Regions from separate parts of the Brenneria uluponensis genome, predicted to be linked through region 3. Evidence: predicted binding sites of a transcription regulator. Region 3 holds the regulator's gene; each other region holds the start of a gene.

Region 1 (8,488 bases), 1.5 Mb from region 3:
AATGACGCACCCAGCCTGACCATTTCGTCACGCGCCAGTTGCTCATGGGTGGGCTGATGACCTGTCATAAGGCAAACTCCTGTTGTGCTCGGGCAAAAAAGTCTTCATCACCAAAGTTGCCGGATTTCAATGCCAGTGATAACGGATGGTCGGTGGATTTAACCCACGGAACGCCAGGGGAAATAGTCGGACCGATGTGGAACGCGCGAATGCCCAACGTCTGCACCACCCTGCTGGAGGTTTCGCCGCCAGCGATGATAAAACGCCGGAATCCTGCCGTCTGTAGCTGGCTGGCCACGCAGGCGAACAGGGTTTCTACCGCATGACTGCTGGCTTGTGCCCCAAAACGTTGTTGAATAGTGGCCAATGCTTCCGGTGCCGCGGTGGCGTACAGTAACGGTGCCAGCACGTCGTTACGGTGTTCCTCTGCCCAGCGAGCCAGTTCATGGGCATAAGTTTGCAGTGCGCTCTCACTTTCAAGGCAACGGGCCACATCGATGGCCTGATGGGCGGCCTGCTGGCAATAACGCGCCACCTGTTGGTTGGTCATCACTGAACAGGAGCCGGAAAGCACTATACCAGCGCCCGGTTGTGGTAATCCGGCTTGCGTGGCAGTGGTTGATTGTGGCGCTGATGTGGCCCACACCCGCGCCAGACCGATAGCCAGCCCGGAACCGCCGGTCACCAGTTTCATTTCCCGCAGCGCATCGCCCTGTGTCAACAGATGCTGTTCGTTCAGGGTATCCAGTACCGCGTAGCGGCATCCCTGTTCCCGAAGTTGCGCCAAATGCTGTTTTACCGCCGCTGGCCCCTGGTCCATGACGGCGTATGGCACCAGCCCGGCGCGTCCATTGGCTTGCTGTTCCATCAGCCGCAGCAGGTTACTGTCCGTCATGGGGGTGACCGGGTGGTGACGCATACCGGATTCCGACAGCAACTGCTCCATCACAAATAGATAACCCTGATACACGGTACGACCATTTACCGGCAACGCCGGGGAAATCACCGTCATGGATTCGCCCAACGCGTCCAGCAGTGCATCGGTCACCGGCCCGATATTCCCGTGGACGGTGCTGTCGAAAGTGGAGCAATATTTGAAATAGAACTGCTGACAACCCTGTCGCTGTAGCCAGGCAAGCGCCTTCAGCGCGTCGGCAACCGCCTGTTCAGCCGAACAGGAGCGGGATTTCAGGCTAATGACCACTGCCTGCGCCGTTACCTGATAATCGGCTTCCGGTACGCCATTCAGTTGTACGGTCGACAGGCCGTTCTGCACCAGAAAACTGGCGATATCCGTAGCACCGGTAAAATCGTCTGCGATAACGCCAAGAGTGATCATGCGTCCTCCCGTTTTTCCGGCAGCGTAATACCGCTGAAGACTTTGATCACCGCACTGTCATCCTGCTTACCAAATCCGGCGTTGCTGGCGGCGGTAAACATATTGAAAGCGGTGGAAGCCAGCGGCAGCGGGAAATGCAGCGCTTTGGCGGTGTCGGTCACCAATCCCAGATCCTTGACGAAGATATCGACGGCGGATTTTGGCGTATAGTCGCCGTCCACTACGTGACGCATACGGTTTTCAAACATCCACGAGTTGCCAGCCGCGTGGGTCACCACATCGTACATTACGTCCAGCGGGATACCGGCCCGGGCTGCCAGCGCCATTGCTTCTGCTCCGGCGGCGATATGCACACCTGCCAGTAACTGATGAATGATTTTTACGGTGGCGCCGAGGCCAATTTCGTTGCCGATGCGATACACCTTGCCCGCTACCGCGTTCAATACCGGCTCCAGTTTGTTGAATACATCGTCGCTGCCGGAGGCCATGACGGTCATATCACCGGCAGCGGCCTTGACCGCGCCGCCAGATACCGGGGCGTCGAGCATCAACAACTGATGCTCTGCCAATTGTGCGGCAATGTCTTTGGCATCCTGGGCTGAAATGGTGGATGACACCATGACCGCCGTACCGGCCTTGAGTTTGGCGGCGACACTCGCTTCACCAAACAGAATGCTTTTCACCTGCGCGGCATTCACGACCAGCAGGACTACGGCGTCCAACTGGTCGGCAAAGTCGTCGATACGGGTGGCGGTTTGTGCCGCACCTTCCTGGCGCAAGCGCTCCAGTGTCTGCGGGTTGATATCGATGCCATAGGTAGTGAGCCCGGCGTTGATGCAGGACGTGGCTGCACCAAATCCCATCGATCCCAGACCGATGACCGCTACCGAATACGTTAAGGTTTCATTCATGACTGTCGCCTGTTAAGTTTAGTGATTATTTGTTCTATTGTGTTAAATGTAAGCGCAGTTGTCTGTTATTATGGTGACTGTCATCACATAAATTAATATTCAGGTGGTATTATCAAACGCTCCAGTGAAAGCAATGTTTGTGATAAATGTTACTAATCTTTTTATATCAACAGGTTATATTTATGGCCGTGTTGAATATGTTAATCGCTGCATGGCTTATCACGTGAATTTATGGTAATTATCACCCTGAATAATGAGTGATATCACAATATTTATCACGAAAACCAACAGGAGTGCGTGGTGATACCGGTAGAGCGTCATCAAAAGATTTTGTCACTGATTACTGAACGTGGCGTGGTCAGCATCAGCGAACTGATGGAAACGCTGGGCGTATCGCACATGACGGTACGACGAGACGTGCAAAAACTGGAACAGGATGGGCTACTACTCAGTGTGTCCGGTGGTGTGCGTTCGCCGGAACGGCTGGCGGCAGAACCGTCTCATCAGGATAAATCCGTCATGTTCAGCCAGCAGAAAGACGCGATTGGCCGGCTGGCGGCGCAGCAGATCCCGCACAACAGCTGTATTTATCTGGATGCAGGCACTACTACGCTATCGCTGGCGCGGCAACTGGCGGCACGGGACGATTTGCTGATTGTCACCAACGATTTTGTCATTGCCGGGTTTTTAATTGAATCCAGCCAGTGTCGTATGATCCATACTGGCGGCACCTTGTGCCGGGAAAACTGCTCCTGCGTGGGAGAAGCGGCAGCGCAGGCACTGCGTAATCTGTTTATTGATATCGCGTTTGTTTCGGCTTCTTCCTGGAGCCTGCGCGGCTTGTCCACGCCCAATGAAGACAAAGTCGCCGTCAAACGGGCGATAGTGGCAGCCAGCAGCAAGTGCATTTTACTAAGCGACACCTCAAAATACGGTCGTATCGCCACCTATCTGGCGACACCACTAACGGTATTTGACAGCATTATTACCGACGATGGTTTACCCATTGCCGCACAGGAAGCGTTGAGGAAAATAGACGTTGAGGTACTGGTGGCGCGGTGATGTGGCATTGTTATGCCGATAGACAGATTTTAGGGGAAATGCAGGATGAGGTTCCCGGAGGGACACCGCACCTCTGCGGTCGGCCCGTGTATCTCGGTGTTTAACTGACCGGCATGAGACGCGGGCGGGTTGCCCTGTGAGGAAGCAACATTCTGATAATAAAAAGATCACTTTCTCACATAATAAAAAATAGCGTGTTGTTGGTAGTCGAAACAGCGAGGCTACATAAGATGGGAATGCGTATTTTGCGAATAACGGCGACATGATAACCAGATTGACAGGCCAAACGTACAGTGGCGGAATGCAATCGTATGCAGCTGTCATTTGCCTGTCATTTAGTGGTTATTTTTCTGTCATCTGGGCATGCCATGTTAGCTCCCGAATATAAAACACGCCGTTTTACTCAGGCGTAATCAATGATTCCAGGAGACAGGCATGTTTAACCACGCTATTCGTAAAGCCGTAGCCGGTGTAGCCATTACAATGGCACTTAGCACTCAGGCACTGGCGGTAACCGAGATCCCTTTCTGGCACTCAATGGACGGTGAATTGGGCAAGACCGTGAATTCGCTGGTGGACCGCTTTAACCAGAGCCATAGCGATGTCAAAATCGTACCCGTCTACAAAGGTAACTACGATCAAAATCTGGCGGCGGGTATTGCCGCATTCCGCAGTGGTAATCCGCCTGCCATCCTACAGGTTTATGAAGTGGGCACGGCTACCATGATGGCCAGCAAGGCGATCAAGCCTGTCTACCAGGTGTTCCAGCAGGCTGGCATCCCATCCGATGAGAAAGCGTTTGTTCCTTCGATATCCGGCTATTACTCCGATTCCAAAACCGGACACCTGCTGTCGCAGCCATTTAACAGCTCAACACCGGTACTGTATTACAACAAAGACGCCTTCAAAAAAGCCGGTCTTAATCCAGAACAGCCGCCCAAAACCTGGCAGCAATTGGCCGCAGACGCCGCCAAATTGCGTGCTGCCGGTATGAAGTGCGGTTATACCAGCGGCTGGCAGGGTTGGGTTCAGCTTGAAAACTTCAGCGCCTGGAACGGTTTGCCCTTCGCCACTAAAAACAACGGTTTTGATGGTATGGATGCTGTGTTGGAATTCAACAAGCCGGTGCAGGTCAGGCATATCCAGATGTTGGAAAATATGCTTAAGAAAGGTGATTTCAGCTACTACGGCCGTAAAGATGAAGCGACCCCGAAGTTCTATAACGGTGATTGCGCCATGCTTACCACCTCTTCTGGTTCACTGGCCAACATCCGCCAATACGCCAAATTCAACTTCGGCGTAGCAATGATGCCTTATGACGCGGACGTAAAAGGCGCACCGCAAAACGCCATCATCGGTGGGGCCAGCCTGTGGGTGATGAAAGGTAAAGATGCCGCGACTTATAAAGGTGTCGCTGAGTTCTTGCAGTTCCTGACATCGCCGAAAATTGCTGCCGAGTGGCATCAGAAAACCGGTTATCTGCCGATTACGACTGCTGCTTATGAGTTGACCAAACAGCAAGGTTTTTATGATAAGAACCCCGGTGCAGATATTGCAACTCGTCAGATGCTGAACAAGCCGCCGTTGCCGTTCACCAAGGGTATACGTCTGGGCAACATGCCGCAGATTCGTGCTGTTATGGATGAAGAGCTGGAAAGCGTCTGGACTGGCAAGAAAACCCCGCAACAAGCGCTGGATTCCGCAGTAGCGCGCGGCAATGTGCTGTTGCGTCGTTTTGAACAAGCCAATAAGTAAAATTGTATTCCGGGCCGAAAGGAATCGGCCATCCCTTTCTGAGAACGATGTACATGACCTCTTCCCGTCCTGTTTTTGGTCGCAGCTGGCTACCCTATGCACTGGTTTTACCGCAGATGGCGATCACTGTGGTTTTTTTCCTCTGGCCTGCCGGGCAGGCACTGTGGTATTCGGTACAAAACGTGGATCCGTTCGGGTTATCCAGCCAATTTGTCGGGCTGGCTAACTTCGTCAACCTGCTCCACGACACCTATTACCTGGGAGCGTTTTACACCACGCTGGTATTCAGTTCTCTGGTGGCGGGTTCCGGGTTGATTATTTCGTTGTTTCTGGCGGCATTGGTGGACTATGTCATCCGTTTCAGCCGTTTTTACCAGACGCTGCTGATGCTGCCTTACGCTGTGGCGCCAGCTGTCGCAGCGGTATTGTGGATGTTTTTGTTCAATCCCGGAATGGGGTTGATTACTTATGCACTGGAACAGGTTGGGTATAACTGGAACCACGCACAGAATAGCGGCCAGGCGATGTTTCTGGTGGTGCTGGCGTCGGTGTGGAAACAAATCAGCTATAACTTCCTGTTTTTTCTGGCTGCTTTGCAATCGATACCCCGCTCCCTGATTGAAGCGGCGGCGATTGACGGTGCCGGTCCAGTCCGGCGTTTTTTCAATCTGGTACTACCGCTGATTTCGCCGGTGAGTTTCTTTCTGCTGGTGGTCAACCTGGTGTACGCCTTCTTTGATACTTTCCCGGTGATTGATGCCGCCACGGAGGGTGGGCCGGTGCAGGCCACCACCACGCTGATTTACAAGATCTACCGCGAAGGGTTTGCCGGACTCGATCTCTCCAGCTCGGCGGCGCAGTCAGTGGTGCTGATGTTTGTGGTTATTGTTCTGACCGTGATTCAGTTCCGCTTTGTCGAACGAAGGGTGAATTATCAATGATCAGGAACGCAATGATTGAAAAACGTCGCGGGTTGGATATTTTCAGCCATATCATGCTGGTTATTGCCATTCTGGTGGTGTTGTTTCCGCTGTATGTGGCGTTTGTCGCCGCGACGCTGGATCATGATCAGGTATTTCAGGTGCCGATGACGCTGATTCCCGGCGGCCATTTGTGGGAAAACCTGAGCTACATCTGGCAACATGGTGTCGGCGACAATAACAGCGCCCCTTTCGGGCGGATGCTGATTAACAGTTTTATCATGGCGCTGACCATTACGCTGGGGAAAATCAGCGTGTCGATGCTTTCCGCCTTTGCCATCGTTTATTTCCGCTTTCCGTTCCGTAATCTATTCTTTTGGCTTATTTTTATCACCCTGATGCTACCAGTGGAAGTGCGTATTTTTCCGACGATTGAGGTGATGTCCCATCTCCACATCATGAACAGTTACACCGGATTGACTCTGCCGCTGATGGCGTCTGCTACTGCCACATTTCTGTTTCGGCAATTCTTCATGACTTTACCGAATGAACTATTGGAAGCGGCGCGCATTGATGGCGCCGGCCCGATGCGCTTTTTCTTCGACATGGTGCTGCCATTATCCAAAACCAATCTGGCGGCACTGTTTGTCATCACGTTCATTTATGGCTGGAATCAGTATCTATGGCCATTGCTGATTATAAGTGATGCCCGTCTGGGTACGGCGGTGGCCGGTATTCAGAGCATGATTGCCATCGGTGATAGCCCAACCGAGTGGAATCAGGTGATGTCGGCAATGTTGCTGACCATGTTGCCGCCGTTGTTGGTTGTGATGCTGATGCAACGCTGGTTCGTGCGCGGCCTGGTTGATAGTGAGAAATAAAACGTTATGGCGGGTTATCTTGCCCGTTAATCAGAGGGCCGCTGTTGCGCGGCGTTACGTATTTTCCCCCGGATATTTTTTATGGCATGTTTAAAACTTCAGGCCGTTACCAAATCCTACGACGGCAAAACACAGGTAATTCAGCCCATTGATCTGGATGTGGCAGACGGTGAATTTGTGGTGATGGTCGGGCCATCCGGCTGCGGGAAATCCACACTGTTGCGGATGGTGGCGGGGCTGGAACAGACCACCAGTGGCGATATCTATATCGGTGACGAACGGGTGACCGATCGGGAGCCGAAAGATCGCGGTATTGCGATGGTTTTCCAGAACTACGCGCTTTATCCACATATGAATGTTTACGATAATATGGCTTACGGGCTGAAAATTCGCGGGTTTGGTAAAGGGCATATTCGCCAGCGAGTAGAGGAAGCGGCCCGTATTCTGGAACTACAGCCCTTGCTGACGCGTAAACCGCGTGAGCTGTCTGGCGGTCAGCGGCAACGTGTGGCGATGGGACGTGCCATTGTGCGGGAACCGTCGGTGTTCCTGTTTGATGAACCGTTATCGAATCTGGATGCCAAGCTGCGTGTGCAGATGCGTCTTGAGTTGCAGCAACTGCACCGGCGACTGAAAACCACCAGCCTGTATGTCACTCACGATCAAGTGGAAGCGATGACGCTGGCCCAGCGGGTGATTGTGATGAATAAAGGCGTCGCCGAGCAGATTGGCGCACCGGCGGAAATCTACCGCCGCCCGGCGTCCCTGTTTGTAGCCAGCTTTATCGGTTCTCCGGCCATGAATCTATGGGCCGGAAACATGAGTGATGATGGTAGCCGTTTTGCCCTGTCACCCGATTTTGCCATTCCATTGTCGATACCGAAACCACAATGGCAGGGATGTGCATTGACGCTGGGTGTGCGTCCGGAGCATATTCAGCTCTCTACACAAGCGGCGGGCGGCATTCCGCTGATCGTCGACACACTGGAGTTGCTGGGCGCGGATAATCTGGCGCACGGTAAATGGGCGGGGCAAAATATTATTGTGCGTTTGTCGCATGAACACTGCCCGGACGTGGGGTCGACCTTGTGGCTGCATTTGCCGGAAACAGCATGGCATTTATTTGATTCACAAAGCGGATTACGGATAGAAGCATGATAAATAACTGGCCTTACCCGGCTATCGTCGCCCACCGTGGCGGCGGTTCGTTGGCACCTGAAAACACGCTGGCGGCGATTGATGTCGGTGCCCGGCACGGTCACCGGATGATTGAGTTCGACGCCAAGCTATCGCAGGACGGGCAGGTTTTCCTGCTACATGACGACACGTTGGATCGTACCAGCAATGGTTGGGGTATGGCGGGTTTGTTGCCGTGGGATAAGCTGGTTACGCTGGATGCCGGTGGTTGGTACAGTCAGGATTTCAAGGGCGAGCCGCTGCCACTGCTTTCTGAGGTGGCACAGCGTTGTGCAAAATATGGTATGGCGGCAAATATCGAAATCAAACCCACCACTGGCTGTGAAGCTGAAACCGGGCGGGTGGTCGCGCTGGCAGCCCAGCAATTGTGGCGAGACCATCCGGTGGCACCGTTGCTCTCGTCTTTTGCGGTGGAGGCGTTGG
Region 2 (8,488 bases), 1.3 Mb from region 3:
AGCAGATATTTATCCTGCCAATCTGATAATTAATGGCGATCTGTAGATTAGCACCCTTGAAGAAGAGGGATATGTTCAGCAGATCACAACGCGGTATATTCCACATCTAACAGGCAAAAATCCAATAACCTCTACTAAATATCTTGAAGTTATGGTCTGTACAAGCCGATAAAAAAAGCATCAACGTAAAACTACGCCCTTTCTTTAATGAGTGTAGTTTAAAAGTGGCATTTTTTGTGTCCAAAAATTCGGCACGGAATCACAGAGAATAGCGATGTTTTTTTTCATCAAATAACGACATCAAGGCGACGTTATAGTAAAAAAAGTGGATTCCTCTTCTACAATAAAGATTGAGGGGAGGTCTGTCATTCCGGCAAGCCACCTTGAAAAAGGAAAGCAGGGGTGAAGAAGACATAAAGGGCTTTCGTCGCGATATTCCATATCCGACCGACCGCCCGATAAAATCGCGTGAATAACGTGTGGCATAAATATTCTCAGCTGGCTGTTACCGTGATCCGGCAGCATCCAACACGCTGATGAATAACAAACCGGGAGGGGAAGCATGATGAGTACATTGGCGCTTTTCTGGGCTTTATGTGTCGTCTGTATCATCAATATGGCGCGATATTATTCTTCATTACGCGTACTACTGCTGATACTGCGGGACTGTGATCCACTCCTGTATCAATACGTAGATGGAGGCGGTTTCTTTACCTCTCACGGTCAACCAAGCAAGCAAATCCGGCTGGTACGTTATATCTACACCCAACGCTACATTGAACATCACGATCCAGAATTTATCCGCCGCTGCGAACGGGTCCGCGGCCAGTTTCTGCTGACCACCGCGCTTTGCGGACTGGTGATAGTTAGCTTGATTGCCATGTTAATCTGGTATTGATATTGGCATGTCTGGAGGAGGGAAATGCGGGAGTGTCTTTTTGGTAACCTGAAAGTAAAAGGCGACCTTTACAGGGTCGCCTTTCTTATTCTTCATGGCAAGCACATGGGTTAAATCAGTTTCAACATCAACCAATAGATCACACCAGAAAGTACCAACGATACCGGCAGCGTGAAGACCCACGCCAGCAGGATATTTTTCACAGTCCTGCTCTGCACTCCGCCACCATCAACAATCATGGTTCCCGCCACGGCGGAAGAAAGAACGTGAGTGGTCGATACCGGCATCCCGGTATAGCTGGCAATACCAATCGACAATGCGGCGGTTACCTGTGCGGCAAGCCCCTGCGCATACGTCATGCCTTTCTTGCCAATCTTCTCACCGATAGTCGTGGCTACACGTTTCCAGCCCACCATCGTACCCAGTGACAGCGCCATCGCCACAGCGACAATGATCCAAACCGGTGCATATTCGACCGTTTTCAGCAAATCCTTACGCAAATTGCTCAACAAGTGCTGATCTTCTAACGAAGTTTCCGGCAACTTGATGGTGCGATCAATAGAATCAGAAATACACATCAGCAAACGACGCACTTGAGCACGACTGTCGCCAGAGAGCTCATCGTAGCTTTTCAGATTACCCAGCAGACGCATTGTGTGGTCAATTGCCGTCATCACGCGGGAACTATCACAATGAAACCCCGGCAGACCGTTGCCTGGAATGGTTTCATTCGGTGACGGAATCAGCGGTTCCGAGAGAGCAATCACGTGCGCCAACTCGGCCCCATGAGACTGGTAATATTCCTGCAGGTTAAACACGGCATCACGGGTGCGGCTAATATCATAGCCAGAAGCATTCAGATTGACGACGAATCCAGCCGGCGCCACACCAATCAGCACCAACATGATAAGACCAATACCTTTCTGACCATCGTTCGCACCGTGGGAAAAACTCACCCCCACGGCAGACAGAATCAGCGCAGTACGAGTCCAGAACGGTGGCTTCCGTTTACCATCCTGTTTTTCGCGTTCGGCAGGCGTCATGTGAATGCGCAGCCGCTTTTTATTGCCACTCCAGTAGCGACGCAACAGATACACCAACAATCCAGCCATCACCAGGCCAACAATCGGAGAAAGGATCAACGACAGGAAAATACTGATCATTTTCGGAATGTTGAGCGCATCCACTACCGAAGTATCCGTCAGCAACGCATTGGTTAAACCAATACCGATGATGGAACCGATCAGTGTATGAGAACTGGAGGCCGGCAGACCGAAATACCAGGTCCCCAGGTTCCAGATAATCGCCGCCAGCAGCATGGAAAATACCATCACCAGACCGTGGACAGAACTGACATTCAGCAACAAATCCGTGGGAAGCAGGTGAACAATCGCATACGCGACGCTAAGCCCACCCAGTAGTACACCAAAGAAGTTAAATACCCCGGCCATCACAACAGCAAGCTGTGCACGCATAGCGCGGGTATAGATAACGGTAGCGACCGCATTGGCTGTATCGTGGAAGCCATTAATCGCTTCATAGATCAATACAAACAACAAAGCCAGTATCAACATCAGACCGGTATGAAAATCAATGCCGGCAAATAAATGTAGCATAAGCGTTAGGCCATTAGGTGGTCATGAACGCGGCGCATTATCGGCGACAAGCAGGGGTATGGAAAAGCGAAATATGACATTATTTTGACTTACTCTACGTTAACCTTTTGCAGATATGGTATTTAATCAATAAAAATCAATGCATTAAATATTATTACCAAATTATATATTTTTTTACACTGGTCAGAGCATGCCGCGAACACTACAATTTGCCGCCCTGAAAGGCCATCAGGTTGCAGGCCGGGCCGTTATTTATTACCGGGAGAACAAGCGTGGAACAGTTTGACGTAGTGGTTATCGGTGCCGGTGCCGCCGGGCTTTTCTGTGCCGCACAGGCCGGTCAACGTGGACTACGAGTGCTACTGGTGGATAATGGTAAAAAACCCGGGCGTAAAATATTAATGTCCGGCGGCGGGCGCTGCAACTTCACCAATGTACACACCGAACCGGCTGCTTACCTGTCCCACAATCCCCATTTCTGCAAATCTGCGCTGGCACGCTACACCCAGTGGGATTTTATCGATCTGGTGAACCGCCATGGCATCGCGTACCACGAGAAAACGCTGGGACAATTGTTCTGCGATGATTCGGCACAGCAGATTGTCGATATGCTGATGAAAGAGTGTGAATACGGCAATGTCACCCTGCGGTTGCGTAGCGAAGTGTTATCGGTAGAGAAACAACAACAGTTTCAGGTTCAGCTCACACAAGAGATGGTGCAGACACCGGCGCTGGTGATTGCCAGCGGTGGACTTTCCATGCCAGGGCTTGGTGCCTCGCCGTTTGGTTATCAGTTGGCCCAGCAGTTTGGCATCAACGTACTCCCCACCCGGGCCGCACTGGTGCCCTTTACGTTGCATAAACCGCTGCTGGAACAGTTGCAAACCCTCTCTGGCGTTTCGGTACCCGCCATCGTGACAGCCGAAAACGGCACCAGCTTTCGCGAGAATATTCTGTTTACTCACCGCGGCCTCTCTGGTCCGGCGATCCTTCAGCTTTCCAGTTACTGGCAGGCGGGAGAGTTCGTCACCATCAACCTGCTTCCCAACATCGATCTGGCGGCGCGTATCAATGCTGAACGACTTGCACACCCCAATCAAAGCCTGAAAAACACGCTGGCACAGTGGCTACCCAAGCGGCTGGTGGAATGCCTGCAAACGCTGGAACAACTGCCGGATATCACCCTGAAGCAGCTTAATCCTGCCCAGCAGACACAATTGGAGAACGCGCTACAACGTTGGCGGGTTCAACCCAACGGCACCGAGGGTTATCGCACGGCAGAAGTGACACTGGGTGGTGTGGACACACGGGAGCTGTCCTCCAAAACCATGGTAGCCAACAAGGTTCCGGGACTTTATTTTATCGGCGAAGTGGTGGACGTCACCGGCTGGCTCGGCGGCTACAACTTCCAGTGGGCCTGGAGTTCAGCCTGGGCCTGCGCACAGGCGCTGGGGTGATTATACAAGGACAATACGTTAGATTTTCTGTGGGAACACAATATCAGTTGTTGGCATATTAACTGATCATTTTTTTGGTAATCACTTAATAGTAGCAATCGCTATAACTATGGAAAGATAAAAAAATAAAAATAGAGGATTAAAAATACATCTAATGATGGACAAAGGTTTGATTTATTCAACAACGCCAATAATGCCTTGAGAGATAATGCATTAATCTGTTTAATGTCATTGGGTGAGAATAGATCACGAGTAAAAAAGATGAACGTTAACCAGACACTCAGCCCCGATCTGGACGAGTGGATCAATGCGCAAAATCCTATCGTTTCTATGTCTAAAGAGTATCCAGCGGGCCACAACATTACCCTGCATCAACATAGCCGTGGACAACTGGTTTATGGCTGCTCCGGGATGATGGAACTGCGAACCCGAGATGAGTATTGGATGCTTCCTCCCCTTCGTGGCGTCTGGATACCGCCACAGGTGGATCATGCCATGGTCGCCCGAACTTCAGTATCTTTGCGTACTCTTTATGTCAATATCAAGGCGTTTTCTATTGCCTTGCCGCTTCATCCAATGGGCATTAATGTGTCACCTCTATTACGAGAGTTGCTCGCTCAAGCCTCAAAATTTCATTTAAATTATCCACCAGAAAGTTTTGAATCACGTTTACTTTCATTAACTTTGGAGGAAATGCAACGTTCAGCCGAGAATGGTCTTCGATTACCCATGGGTCGAGACAAACGGCTACGCAGCATCTGTGATGCGCTTTTTGCGCATCCAGGAGATCCACGTTCCTTATCCGAGTGGGCAAATGAGGTTGGTGCAACAACTCGGACACTCACGCGATTATTTCAAAATGAGACGGGAATGCCATTTGTTCATTGGCGCCAGCAGTTACGTATTGTCGATGCAATTCCAAGGCTCATTGCAGGCGAACGCATTAGCCAAATTGCCTATAGTTTAGGCTACAACTCCCAGGGGGCTTTTACCGTGATGTTTAAGCGAGTGACGGGCAAAGTACCCAGTGATTATTTTAGTTGATAAGTCCGATTCGACAATAAACCTGTCTCATTCAAAAGAAACTAAAAATAGTTAATCCATATACTGTTCTGATTAATGAAAATTAATTGGGGAACAGATGAAAACCTCTCGAGTGGCAACGATAAACCAATACCTTTTGTTAGTAATCATATCCACTTTTCTACAAGGTTCCTCTTTCGTAAGCACCAAGATAGTTATGAGCGATGTCCCACCACTCTGGACAGCCTCTGCTCGTTTCTTTGTTGCGGCTCTAACGTTATGCCCTTTTGTCTTTTTACTGATGCGCCGCCAACAACTAAAGTTACGTGATCTACCTTGGGTACAGCTTTTCTTAATCGGCTCGTTACAGACAACGGGCGTTATGGCATTCCTGAACATTGGATTACTGTCTACGTCTCCCTCTACTGCTGCAATTTTAATGGCAAGCAATCCCTTGTTAGTCGTCCCGCTGGCATGGATTTTTCTGGGTGAGCGATCATCAATGCTGGCGTTGGTTGGATTACTTATCGCTTTTATCGGCGTGATAATCTGTATCGGTATCAGCCATTCCGGAAACGGTATTAACTATGGTGACGGGCTGGTCATGTTGGCATCAGGGTGTTGGGCGTGCTCCACGGTGCTCAATAAAAAGTTTGATTTTACCCTTTCACCATGGATAGTAACATTCTGGCAGATGTTGCTTGGAGCCTTGGTTTTGGCAATTGTTGCCATAGTAAGTAAACAACATCCCGCACTGCCTTCCACGCCTTATAAATGGGGAATGTTTTTTTGGTTGGCCATCCCGGCGTCAACAGGAGCAATGGGATTATGGTTCGCGGCTCTGAAAATTGGCGGTTCTGTACAAACCAGCGGTTTTTTGTTCCTGTGCCCATTATTTGCTGCATTAATCGCTTTCGCGTTGACACGGCAAACCCCAGCGCTGCACGAAGTTATTGGTGGCGTACTAATTGGCGTTGGACTGTATATTATGTCTCGCTGGCGATATGCCAGCGAGAAAGAGGGGGCCAAACAGAAAAAAGCATTAGAGGAAATAAACGATTAACAGCGTTCCACAATCATAGCGATACCTTGTCCTACGCCGATACACATCGTACACAGTGCAAATCGGCCACCAATACGATGAAGCTGATTAACAGCCGTTCCAATGAGTCTGGCACCACTCATGCCAAGAGGATGTCCTAATGCAATGGCTCCGCCATTAGGATTGATCCTTGAGTCCTGAACATCCAATTTCAGCTCATTGATGACCGCTAATGCCTGCGCTGCAAATGCCTCGTTTATCTCCAGCACATCCATCTCCTGGAGTGTTAACCCTGCAAGCTTCAAGACGTTGTGAACGGCAGGTACAGGTCCCATTCCCATAATCCGAGGTTCCACGCCGGAACAGGCGCTGGCCACAATGCGTGCGCGCGGTTTCAAATTATGCCTGATCAACCCTTCTTGCGAGGTAAGCAGTAATGCAGCGGAACCATCATTTACACCTGACGCATTACCCGCTGTGACAGTGCCATGACTTTTGTGAAATGGCGCAGCTAAACGTTGCAGGTTTTCTATCGTGGAAACTCGAGGATGCTCATCACTGTTTACTAGCCGGGGAAGCCCTTATAGTAGGCTTTCCAGTGGATGATTTTGAACTTTTACTTTGCCTCGGTATACCAGAATATAGTCAGGAAGATAGTGATATGATCCTGATAGCAGCCAACGAGTTATTTAACAAAACCTATCGACGCGGTTATAAGCAAAGTTTTGTGGAATATCCATTACCGCAACTCCTGTGCTGAACGTTCAAAACGCACAGCCTCTTTGCGAAGCAATTCAGCCGCTTCTTTACCTGACAGTCCATTTTTTTGAATATGAATAGCCAGTGCTTCGAGGCGGATAGAAACAGAAAAATGCTGATCGGAGCGCTCATCCATACGGGCCTGATTCAGTAATGGAAGAGAACCTTTTGCACTAATATCTGTCTTTCTGGTTTCTATATTCCTCATGGTCATATCCTTTTTCAGGTAATACGAATCCCTGCCCGGTAAGTGCATTAATTCAGGGTCCATTGATTACCTAATAAATGGGTGAGAATTCCGACTTATTAGGCGTATTAATTGGAACGGTTCCACACATGCCCCCCTGAATTAAACAAGGATGTTCCTTCAACGAAGCGACGAATATTTTTAATAGGAAGCTACATTACTGCCTTTTCTTCTGATGATCAGTTGGTCCAGACATGACCGCCATAATTACTTGTTAAACATACCTTTGGGCGGTACCCAGCGACAGATACCGGTTTTACATTGTTCTCTCCCATTCGCAACTGTCCATAAATAGGCAGTTGCAAATAGGTGCCGGGATGTTTCACCACGCCCGGCGCGTGGTTTCCCTGGTGTTGTTATTCAGCTCAAACTTGCGCCGATCCCGCTGATAGACGGTGGACGCTAACGCCAGGTTTGTCTGGATTCGTGTTTGCAGCGACAGATATTTGATGACGGAGTTAATGCTGCTAATGAATGCGTAGTAGCATGTCTGGCTCATGCATTCGGTAGAGACGCTTTCCGCTGCTACGGCACCCATAGCGGTGGTGGCATGCAACACGTAAGTACGGTCATGTTGGCATCACGCCGCCGTGAATTCCCATTGCAAAAGCAAATAGCATTGGCTTGTGTAGAAACCCTTCTTTAAATAGCGTTAATGCTTCATTAACTACGCCAGAATGATAGATTTCTATTTCTGAAGTAACATTATTAATTGTTATGTCATGCGCTAACTTTCGGGCCAGAGAAGGGGATTAATAAATGGTTTGTCGCCATGATTAACGGAGCCACAATTAAAAGAGGCTATTTCTGGTTTAAGAACCAAATGATTCCATGCCTGTTCAATAGAGGAGGTTTTAGGAAGATTAAGTCCTGAAATACTTAAATTCATGATGATGTCGCAACGTGAACGAATGCGCTCTACAATATCCTTCCAGATTTTAAATTCATAACTTGGTTTTCCTTCAATATTACGAGCATGGACATGTGCAACAGAAGCCCCCGCTAGCCAACATTGATAAACCGACTCCGTAATTTCATCGGGAGAATAAGGAACTGAAGGATTTTTGCTGCGGGGCGTTATACCACCATTCACAGCTGCCGTGATGATAAATTTTTTCATGGTAAAATGACGATTCTGAAATTTGATGGTAGTTACAGCTTTACATAATTATGTAAAAAAATTTTTATAGAATAGGACACATATTGTTGATATCAGGAAATTTACATGATGAAAGCACCATATTTAGGTGAGCATGGTGGTTTTTTGTACAGATTATGTTAATGGCTTAAACGATAACGTCAGGCGCCAGAGCCTGATGATCGGTATGCTCGATCTTATTCCCGGAGAAACAATCCTTTATTCAATTAATAACAGAACAACCATTCTTTATTCATCATCCATGGCGTCACTTTCCTCAGAACATGTGCAGGTCATCGTCCATTCGG
Region 3 (8,488 bases):
AACCACTCCATCTGACGTTGACCAAGCCATGATTCTTGCTCGTCAGCTTCGGGAATTGGCAGACCGAAACGCGTAAGTGATTGCGTGATGGATTGGTGCAGTCGATTTTGCTCCTGCTCGACCTTTTCCCGAGTTTGTTGCAATTCGATATGCGTGGTTTCCAGCATGCGTCGCTGCTGGATATTCAACGCCATCTGCTGTTCCGTTTGTTGCAATAGCTGATTGGCTGCGGTCAGTAAATCCTTACTTTTCTGTATCTGGTGCTGATTTTGCTCTCGTTCTGTAATCTGGGACTGGAGTGACCGTTCCTGCTCATCACACTGCTCCAGCCAGGTGATAAGTGTTTCTGGCTGCTGTGGGTTGAAGTTTACAAGTAAGTGTTCACTTAGCGTTTGGCATTCCTGTTGTAGTGCCTCATGTTCCTGAGAAACATTTAACAGTGCAGTTTGTTGTTGTTGACGCTGTTGCTGTAATAACTGTAGCTGCGTTTCTGTTTGTATCACTGCCGCCTTCAGTGTTTCCACTTCCTGACGTAGGGCATGCAGTCGATTCTGGGTTTCTGAAACGCGCAGTGTCTGGTAGCGTTCAACTGCCGGATGATGTGTAGAACCACACAATGGACACTCTTTACCCGGCTGCAATTGACTTCGTTCGTTTTCAAGACTGGCAATCCGCTGTTCCAGTTCATAGCGTTTATCTAAATCGATCAGGTGTTGGGCCTGTCGTTGATACTCCTGACGTTGTCGTAACTGTAATGCTTCCAACTGCTCGATGCGGTGTTGAGAGTCCTGTTGCTGTGCATCCAACAATTGATACTGGTTGGACAATCGGTGCAGGACTGTGGTGCTGGTCGAGAGTTGTTGCCGTTGCGGCCGCTGAGTGGTGAGTTGGACAAGCTGCTGCTGAAGCGTCGTTACTGGCAGCTGTTGTTCCTGTTGCTGGTGGTGTTGCTGATGTTGCCCGAGTAACTGCTGCGCTCGTCCGGTGGCGGCCTGCTGTGCATCACGTTTTTCGATTAGCTTTACCTGCTGACGTTGCAGATGTTCTGACTGCTCCTGCTGTTGTGCAAGTCTGTCCTGTAGTATCAGCAGTTCCTGTAATAGTTTTCGTTGCTGTGGGAACTGGGCCTGCCAAAGCGGAATATGGCTTCCCCAGTGTTGATACATCAGGTTTTGCTGTCGGTAAATGTCAATTTGCCTTAACCGTTCCTGGGTTTGGCGATACTGCTGACGTAATTGCTCTAGCTTGCCGATAGCGGCTTTCTGTTGGTTACGCTGTTGCTCTAGCGCGTGCTGATACCGGTTGCGTTGCTCCTGTTGCGTGGCGATATGGAGGTCCAGCGGTAGGACTTGTTCGTTGATCAGGGTTTCCTGTTGCTGACGGTAATCGGCATGTTCCTGTTGCGCCACTATCGCTTTTTCGGCTTGTGATTTCAGTAAAGCCATGACGGATTGCTGGTTGGTCAATTGGTCAGTCAAGTCGGTAATGTGCTGGGCCAGTAACGTTTTTTCACGTTGACATCGTTCTTGCGTATCATAAAGAGGGCGTAATTTTTCCGCTGGCGCACTTGTCGCCAATCGTTCCAGTTGTGGTCGAGCCTGTTGTTGCATCTGCTCTACCTGACTGCGCTGCTGTTGCGTGGCAGTGAGCGCCTGCTGACATTGCGCCAGTGTTTCATACCAGCGCTGATGTGCGAGGATTTCATCACGTTGTAGACTCAGTGACTGCTCTCGTTGTTGTCGTGCTGACAACTGATGTTCCAGTTCCGCACGCTGTTCATCACTTAGCAGTTCGATGCTGCTGGCGCGTGCGCGGAATGTATCCAATTGAACCTGTGCTTCTTTATGCTGTTCAAATACCCGTTCGGAAATGAGGCCGTAAATCTCCGTACCTGTCAGCTCTTCCAGTAATTCTGCCCGTTCGTTGGCGTCAGCGTTGAGGAAAGCGGCGAATTGCCCCTGGGATAACAGCATGGATTTGGTGAACCGGTCGAAATCAAGGCCGGTGATATCGGCAATCATTGCCAGCTTGTCATTGATCTTTTCTGTCAGAATTTTGCCGTCGGCACACCGGGCTAGCTCGACTTTCGGTGGTTGTAGATTCCCTTCCGGTGAATTACGGGCCCGACGTTGACTCCAGAAGGCTCGATAGGCAATACCCTTGACTTCAAATTCAACTTCGGCCAGCGACTCAGCGGTATGTCGCGTCATCAGTTCATTCTGAGTGGGTGTCACTTTCAGCCGCGGTGTCTGGTGATATAACGCCAGACAGATGGCGTCGAGCAGTGTGGTTTTACCAGCACCGGTCGGCCCGGTGATGGCAAATAGGCTATTACTGACGAAAGGTTCGCGGGTGAAATCAACTTTCCACTCGCCTTGTAGCGAGTTGAGGTTTTTTAAACGCAGGCTGAGTATTTTCATACCTTGTCCTCCTGCCGATGTTCATCCTGTTCGATGTCATGCATGACCTGTGTAAACAGTGTCTGAAGCCGTTGTCGACGTGGTGTCTCCAGGTCGGGCTCCAACGCCAGGCGCCGTTCGAAGACCTCTTCTGGTTTCAGTTCGTTCAGTGTCTCTTTTTCCTGTTGTATCAGCATTTGTAAATGTTGTTCCCGCGCCCGGCGCAGTAGCAGCACTTCAACATGTAGCCCCACCGTCAGTTCTTCAATCCGTTTCTGAATGTCATTCAGGTAGTCCTGTGTGGCGACTTCAATATCCAGCCAGACTGGCGATGCTCCCTGATACTCCCTGAATCCGTTCAGGCGACGTTCAATTTCTACCAAATCGCCTTTGATCAACTGCATCGGCTGTGTTTCTGGGATGGTCAATGTATCGACAGTGTGGAGTGATCCTTGGTCAAACGTGACCAGATAAACGGATTTTTCGTGATTCAACTCATCAAAGCTCAATGCGATGGGGGAGCCGCTATAACGAATGTGTTCGGTCTTTGCGATTCGTTGAGGGCGGTGAATGTGTCCGAGGGCAATATAATCGGCGGGGGGAAAGATTTGAGCTGGAAAGGCTTCCAACGTGCCAATATAAATATCACGCACTGAATCCGATGTCGTGACACCGACAGTGGTAAGGTGACCAGTAGCAATGATGGGCAAGGGTAATCCCAGCTCATCACGTCGCTGACAGGCAACCTGGTAGCAGTGCTGATAATGTTCGGCAATGGCGTCCAGCAGCGCTCGCTGTTTATCTGCACCAGACTGGCCAGCCTGGCTGGTTAGCAAATCGCGCGGACGCAGGAAAGGAATGGCGCACAGTAGGGCACCCGGTTCCCCCTGACGGTTATTCAGTACCAGCACTTGCCGGTCAATATCGTTATCGCTGCTGGCGATGACCTGCGTGTTCAGGCAGGCCAGCAGGGAACGGGATTCGTTCAGCGTGGCCACTGAGTCATGGTTTCCGCCAAGTATCACCAACTGGCAACCGGTGTGCTGCAAATCCACGACAAAACGGTTATACATCTCCCGTGCATAGCTGGGCGGGGTTCCGTTATCGAAAATGTCACCTGCTACTATTACTGCATCCACATCGTGTTGTTGAACTTGATGAATCAACCAGCATAGAAAGGCCTGGTGTTCAGCGGCACGGCTCTTGGTATAAAAATATTGACCAAGATGCCAGTCAGAAGTGTGAATAATTCGCATGAAACTCCCTGCTGATGGGGTTATGTAATAGTTATCATCGGCGATTATAGGTGGTCAGTTTAGTGCTGTCGCAAAGAATAGCAGTAATTACGTCAGGTTAAATCAGACCAGAAGAGTGGACCCGGGGGCAGGTTTCTGTTCATAAATCTGTCACAAAAGTGACGCATAATGCATTCCGCACGCTAATAGCGATGATTAATGGCAGGATTAACGATGGCAAGACGTATTTTGGTTGTGGAAGATGAAGCGCCTATCCGTGAAATGGTGTGCTTTGTGCTGGAACAGAACGGTTATCAGCCAGTTGAGGCGGAAGATTATGATAGCGCGATAAACCAGCTGACTGAACCATACCCTGAATTGGTTCTGCTTGACTGGATGCTGCCTGGCGGTTCAGGCCTGCAATTCATCAAGCACATGAAACGTGAAACACTGACCCGGGATATTCCGGTAATGATGCTTACCGCGCGCGGAGAAGAAGAAGATCGGGTGCGTGGGCTTGAAGTTGGTGCGGATGATTACATTACCAAACCATTTTCCCCCAAGGAACTGGTAGCGCGTATCAAGGCTGTGATGCGTCGGATTTCACCCATGGCGGTGGATGAAGTGATTGAAATGCGCGGGTTAAGCCTTGATCCTTCTTCACATCGAGTGACGACGGATGAGTACGCGCTGGATATGGGGCCAACTGAATTTAAATTGCTGCATTTCTTTATGACGCACTCTGAACGGGTATATAGTCGTGAACAGTTGCTGAATCATGTTTGGGGCACTAACGTTTATGTTGAGGATCGTACTGTTGATGTTCATATCCGCCGTCTTCGTAAAGCGCTGGAGACCAGTGGGCATGACAAAATGGTGCAGACGGTTCGTGGAACCGGTTATCGTTTCTCGACGCGTTACTGACAGCGTTAGTTTGGGAGATTTTCTAACGTGCTAGAACGTTTATCCTGGAAAAAGCTGGCATTGGAGCTGGCTTTTTTTTGTACTCCTGCTGTGTTGCTTGGGCTGATTTTTGGTTATCTGCCCTGGTTTCTTCTGGTCTTTGTTTTGGCGGCTTTATGCTGGAATTTTTACAATCAGCTTAAACTCTCTCATTGGCTGTGGATTGACCGCAGCATGACGCCACCTCCCGGTCGGTGGAGCTGGGAACCGCTGTTTTATGGTCTCTATCAGATGCAGTTGCGCAACCGTCGACGTCGACGCGAACTGGCGCTGTTGATCAAACGTTTTCGCAGCGGCGCTGAGTCACTACCTGACGCGGTAGTGATCACCACAGAAGAAGGCACCATGATCTGGTGTAATCGGCTAGCCCAGCATTTACTGGGATTCCGTTGGCCAGAGGATAATGGTCAAAATATTCTCAATCTGCTGCGTTATCCGGAATTTACCGAATATATGCAGTTACGGGACTTCAGTGGACCGCTGATGTTGCTGTTGAATAATTCGTATCATGTCGAGTTCCGCGTGATGCCCTATTCAGAAGGGCAGTTGCTGATAGTGGCTCGCGACGTGACACAAATGCATCAGCTTGAAGGTGCCCGCCGTAATTTCTTTGCTAATGTCAGTCACGAGCTGCGTACACCATTGACAGTGTTACAAGGTTATCTGGAAATGATGAGTGATGAATCGCTGGATGCCACTTTACAGGCAAAGGCGCTCAATACCATGCAGGAGCAGACGCGGCGGATGGATGGTCTGGTTAAACAACTGCTTACGCTATCCCGCATCGAGGCGGCAACCGCTATCGATCTGAGCGAGGAAGTGGACATTCCGCTGATGCTGCGGGTGTTACAGCGTGAAGCGGAGACGCTGAGTCAAGGGCGCCATGAGATCATTTTTCGTGTTAATGAACAATTAAAAGTGTTCGGTAATGAAGATCAGCTGCGCAGCGCGGTTTCCAATTTAGTGTATAACGCGGTGAATCATACGCCGAAGGGAACCCGTATTGAGGTGTGCTGGCAACAGACGCCGTCGGGCGCACAGTTTCAGGTGAGCGATAACGGGCCAGGTATTGCCCCCAAACATCTACCTCGCCTGACCGAGCGGTTTTATCGTGTGGATAAAGCCCGTTCCCGCCAGACCGGGGGTAGCGGACTGGGGCTGGCTATCGTGAAACACGCCCTTGGCCATCATGACGCCAAGCTGGAAGTTATTAGCGAAGAAGGTATCGGTTCTCGCTTTATGTTTACCCTGCCAAACCGGTTGATAGTGTCTTCCGCCCTGAACCAAAATACGGCTAAACCGTTAGCCTGACGGAAATACCTGATGAAATCCGCTATCACACCGCCGCAGCTACGTTGTTGCTGCTCGGTGTTGTTTGCGGTACCCAACCTCGCTATACATTCATGAGTATTTGTCACGGGAAGATGAATTTATTTCATGTGATGTGAAAATTACTCCCTTGTCCTTGATTAATACTCATGCCAAGATGCTCCCACTTTTAGCCGTCTAGATGTCCATTAAATACAGCGGCGTAATTATTTTATAATGAAACTATAACTCTGTGACAGTAATTGCGCTGTCAACAGGCTGTCAGGAGCAAAACATGACACAAACACTTCCTCCGTTTCGTGCCGACGTGGTCGGTAGTTTGTTGCGTCCCACAGCAATTAAACAGGCCCGTGAGCAGTTTCAGGCTGGTGAGATTGGCGCCGCTCAATTGCGGAACATAGAAGATCAGGAAATTCTGCGTGCGGTTGAGTTGCAGCGGAACACCGGATTGCAGGTGGTGACTGATGGTGAATTTCGTCGTGCCTGGTGGCATTTCGATTTTTTTGAAGGGTTGAACGGTGTTGAGCGTTATGAAGCCGAGCAAGGCATTCAGTTCAACGGTATTCAGACCAAGTCCCGTGGCATAAAAGTAACCGGTAAAGTGAGTTTCAACCCACAGCATCCCATGCTGGCAGACTTCCGTTATCTGAACGCTATTGCGGGCGATGCGGTGGCGAAGATGACCATACCCAGTCCAAGCGTGATGCATTTTCGTGGCGGTCGTAAGGCTATTGATAGCACCATTTACCCCGATCTGGGCGCCTACTTTGACGATTTGGCTCAGACTTGGCGTGATGCCATTAAAGCGTTTTATGATGCAGGTTGCCGTTATTTGCAACTGGATGACACGGTATGGGCTTATCTGTGTTCTGACGATCAGAAGCGCCAAATCCGTGAACGTGGTGAAGATCCACAACAACTGTGCCGTATTTATGCGGATGTGCTGAATAAAGCGTTGATTGGCAAACCAGACGATCTGATTATCGGGCTGCATGTTTGCCGGGGGAATTTCCGTTCGACCTGGATTTCCGAAGGGGGCTATGAACCGGTGGCCAAAACCCTGTTTGGTGAAGTGAATGTCGATGCTTTCTTTCTGGAGTATGACTCGGAGCGTGCGGGGGGATTTGAGCCGTTGCGCTATATCAAGCCGGGACACCAACAAGTTGTACTGGGGCTTATCACGACTAAAAATGGCGAATTGGAAAATGTACAGGATGTAGAAAGTCGTATTGCTGAAGCGGCAAAATATGTCGACATAAAACAGCTTTGTCTGAGTCCGCAGTGTGGCTTCGCGTCAACAGAAGAGGGCAACAGCCTGAGCGAAGAAGCTCAGTGGAACAAGCTGAAACTAGTGGTCGATATCGCCCAGCGTGTGTGGTGATTCAGTACCCGTTTATGTTTGTTATAACGCTGGCATATTTCGCCAGCGTTTTTTATTTCTATAAGTTTTAGTTATGGTTTTATTTTGTACAATCTAAGTATTTAATGGGATTTTATTGCACTAAATATTCTTATGATGCACAAATCATGTATTGGCCGATTGTCCTAAATTAACTCAATATGTCATCTTAGCAATTAAATTTAGTTTAATATTCTGCTTTTTAGATCAAGTGTTGTATTTTTTCGCTATAAACGCTTTACTTAGCCCCCATTGTGGCTATATCCAATAAATTGCACGATGCAGGAAGACGGCAACCAGGTAACTGAGCACAGCTAACGCATCTGCAACTTGAAAGATGATGGATATATACGCCAATCAATTATTTCAATAATTCTGCACATTGCCCGAATGAAAATCTGGTGTCGCTGATTTTTCTACCCGGTTTTTTCTTTTTTAGCGAGTTTATACAGGCAACACGACATAACTATGAGTCATCGTTTAACGTCCAAAGATATCATGGCATTGGGTTTTATGACCTTTGCCCTGTTTGTCGGCGCGGGGAATATCATTTTCCCCCCGATGGTGGGTTTACAGGCGGGAGAACATGTCTGGATCGCCGCACTCGGTTTTTTGATCACTGCCGTTGGGCTACCGGTCCTAACCATTATTGCCTTGGCACGGGTTGGCGGTGGTATCGATACCTTGAGCAGTCCGATTGGCAAGAAAGCCGGCGTTGTGCTGGCGACGGTATGCTACCTGGCCGTCGGGCCATTGTTTGCAACCCCTCGTACCGCAACAGTATCGTTTGAAGTAGGTATTGCACCGTTGGTGGGTGAGGGCACCACACCGCTACTGATATATAGCCTGATCTATTTTGCGATTGTCATCGGGATTTCCCTGTATCCGGGGCGTTTGCTGGATACTGTCGGTCATATTCTGGCACCGGTAAAAATTATCGCTCTGACGATATTGGGTGTGGCGGCGCTACTGTGGCCTGTCGGTGCTCCCATTCCGGCTACTGATATCTATCAGCATGTGCCTTTTTCCAGCGGGTTTATTAATGGTTATCTCACTATGGATACGCTGGGGGCGATGGTATTCGGTATTGTAATAGTTAACGCCGCCCGTTCCCGAGGGGTTGTCGATGCTGCCCTGCTTACCCGGTACACCATGCTGGCGGG

What was found. Region 3 encodes PhoB, which activates phosphate uptake and scavenging genes when phosphate is short. Its sites were predicted from a motif close to CTGTCATAAAACTGNCNNAT; they were not measured.
Region 1: a site for PhoB is predicted at 3,630-3,649, ahead of ugpB (sn-glycerol-3-phosphate ABC transporter substrate-binding protein UgpB). Genes of this name have one in related genera too.
Region 2: a site for PhoB is predicted at 2,586-2,605, ahead of pitA (inorganic phosphate transporter PitA). Genes of this name have one in related genera too.

Annotation. Positions count from the first base shown of each region.
Region 1 is NZ_CP135917.1:91,547-100,034, forward strand. It holds gene otnC (3-oxo-tetronate 4-phosphate decarboxylase) at 1-68, opposite strand, end outside; gene otnK (3-oxo-tetronate kinase) at 65-1,339, opposite strand; gene ltnD (L-threonate dehydrogenase) at 1,336-2,250, opposite strand; gene ygbI (DNA-binding transcriptional repressor YgbI) at 2,551-3,312, shown strand; gene ugpB (sn-glycerol-3-phosphate ABC transporter substrate-binding protein UgpB) at 3,748-5,067, shown strand; gene ugpA (sn-glycerol-3-phosphate ABC transporter permease UgpA) at 5,121-6,008, shown strand; gene ugpE (sn-glycerol-3-phosphate ABC transporter permease UgpE) at 6,020-6,868, shown strand; gene RS889_RS00440 (sn-glycerol-3-phosphate import ATP-binding protein UgpC) at 6,950-8,026, shown strand; gene ugpQ (glycerophosphodiester phosphodiesterase) at 8,023-8,488, shown strand, end outside.
Region 2 is NZ_CP135917.1:4,934,979-4,943,466, forward strand. It holds gene uspB (universal stress protein UspB) at 563-898, shown strand; gene pitA (inorganic phosphate transporter PitA) at 1,009-2,514, opposite strand; gene RS889_RS23005 (BaiN/RdsA family NAD(P)/FAD-dependent oxidoreductase) at 2,787-3,971, shown strand; gene RS889_RS23010 (AraC family transcriptional regulator) at 4,233-5,015, shown strand; gene RS889_RS23015 (DMT family transporter) at 5,113-6,057, shown strand; partial or broken gene RS889_RS23020 (thiolase family protein) at 6,054-6,605, opposite strand; gene RS889_RS23025 (DUF2732 family protein) at 6,776-7,003, opposite strand; gene RS889_RS23030 (hypothetical protein) at 7,365-7,601, opposite strand; partial or broken gene RS889_RS23035 (beta-keto acid cleavage family enzyme) at 7,612-8,162, opposite strand; gene RS889_RS23040 (hypothetical protein) at 8,359-8,488, shown strand, end outside.
Region 3 is NZ_CP135917.1:3,667,653-3,676,140, reverse strand. It holds gene RS889_RS17105 (AAA family ATPase) at 1-2,420, opposite strand, end outside; gene sbcD (exonuclease subunit SbcD) at 2,417-3,655, opposite strand; gene phoB (phosphate response regulator transcription factor PhoB) at 3,869-4,558, shown strand; gene phoR (phosphate regulon sensor histidine kinase PhoR) at 4,586-5,908, shown strand; gene RS889_RS17085 (cobalamin-independent methionine synthase II family protein) at 6,201-7,307, shown strand; gene brnQ (branched-chain amino acid transport system II carrier protein) at 7,794-8,488, shown strand, end outside.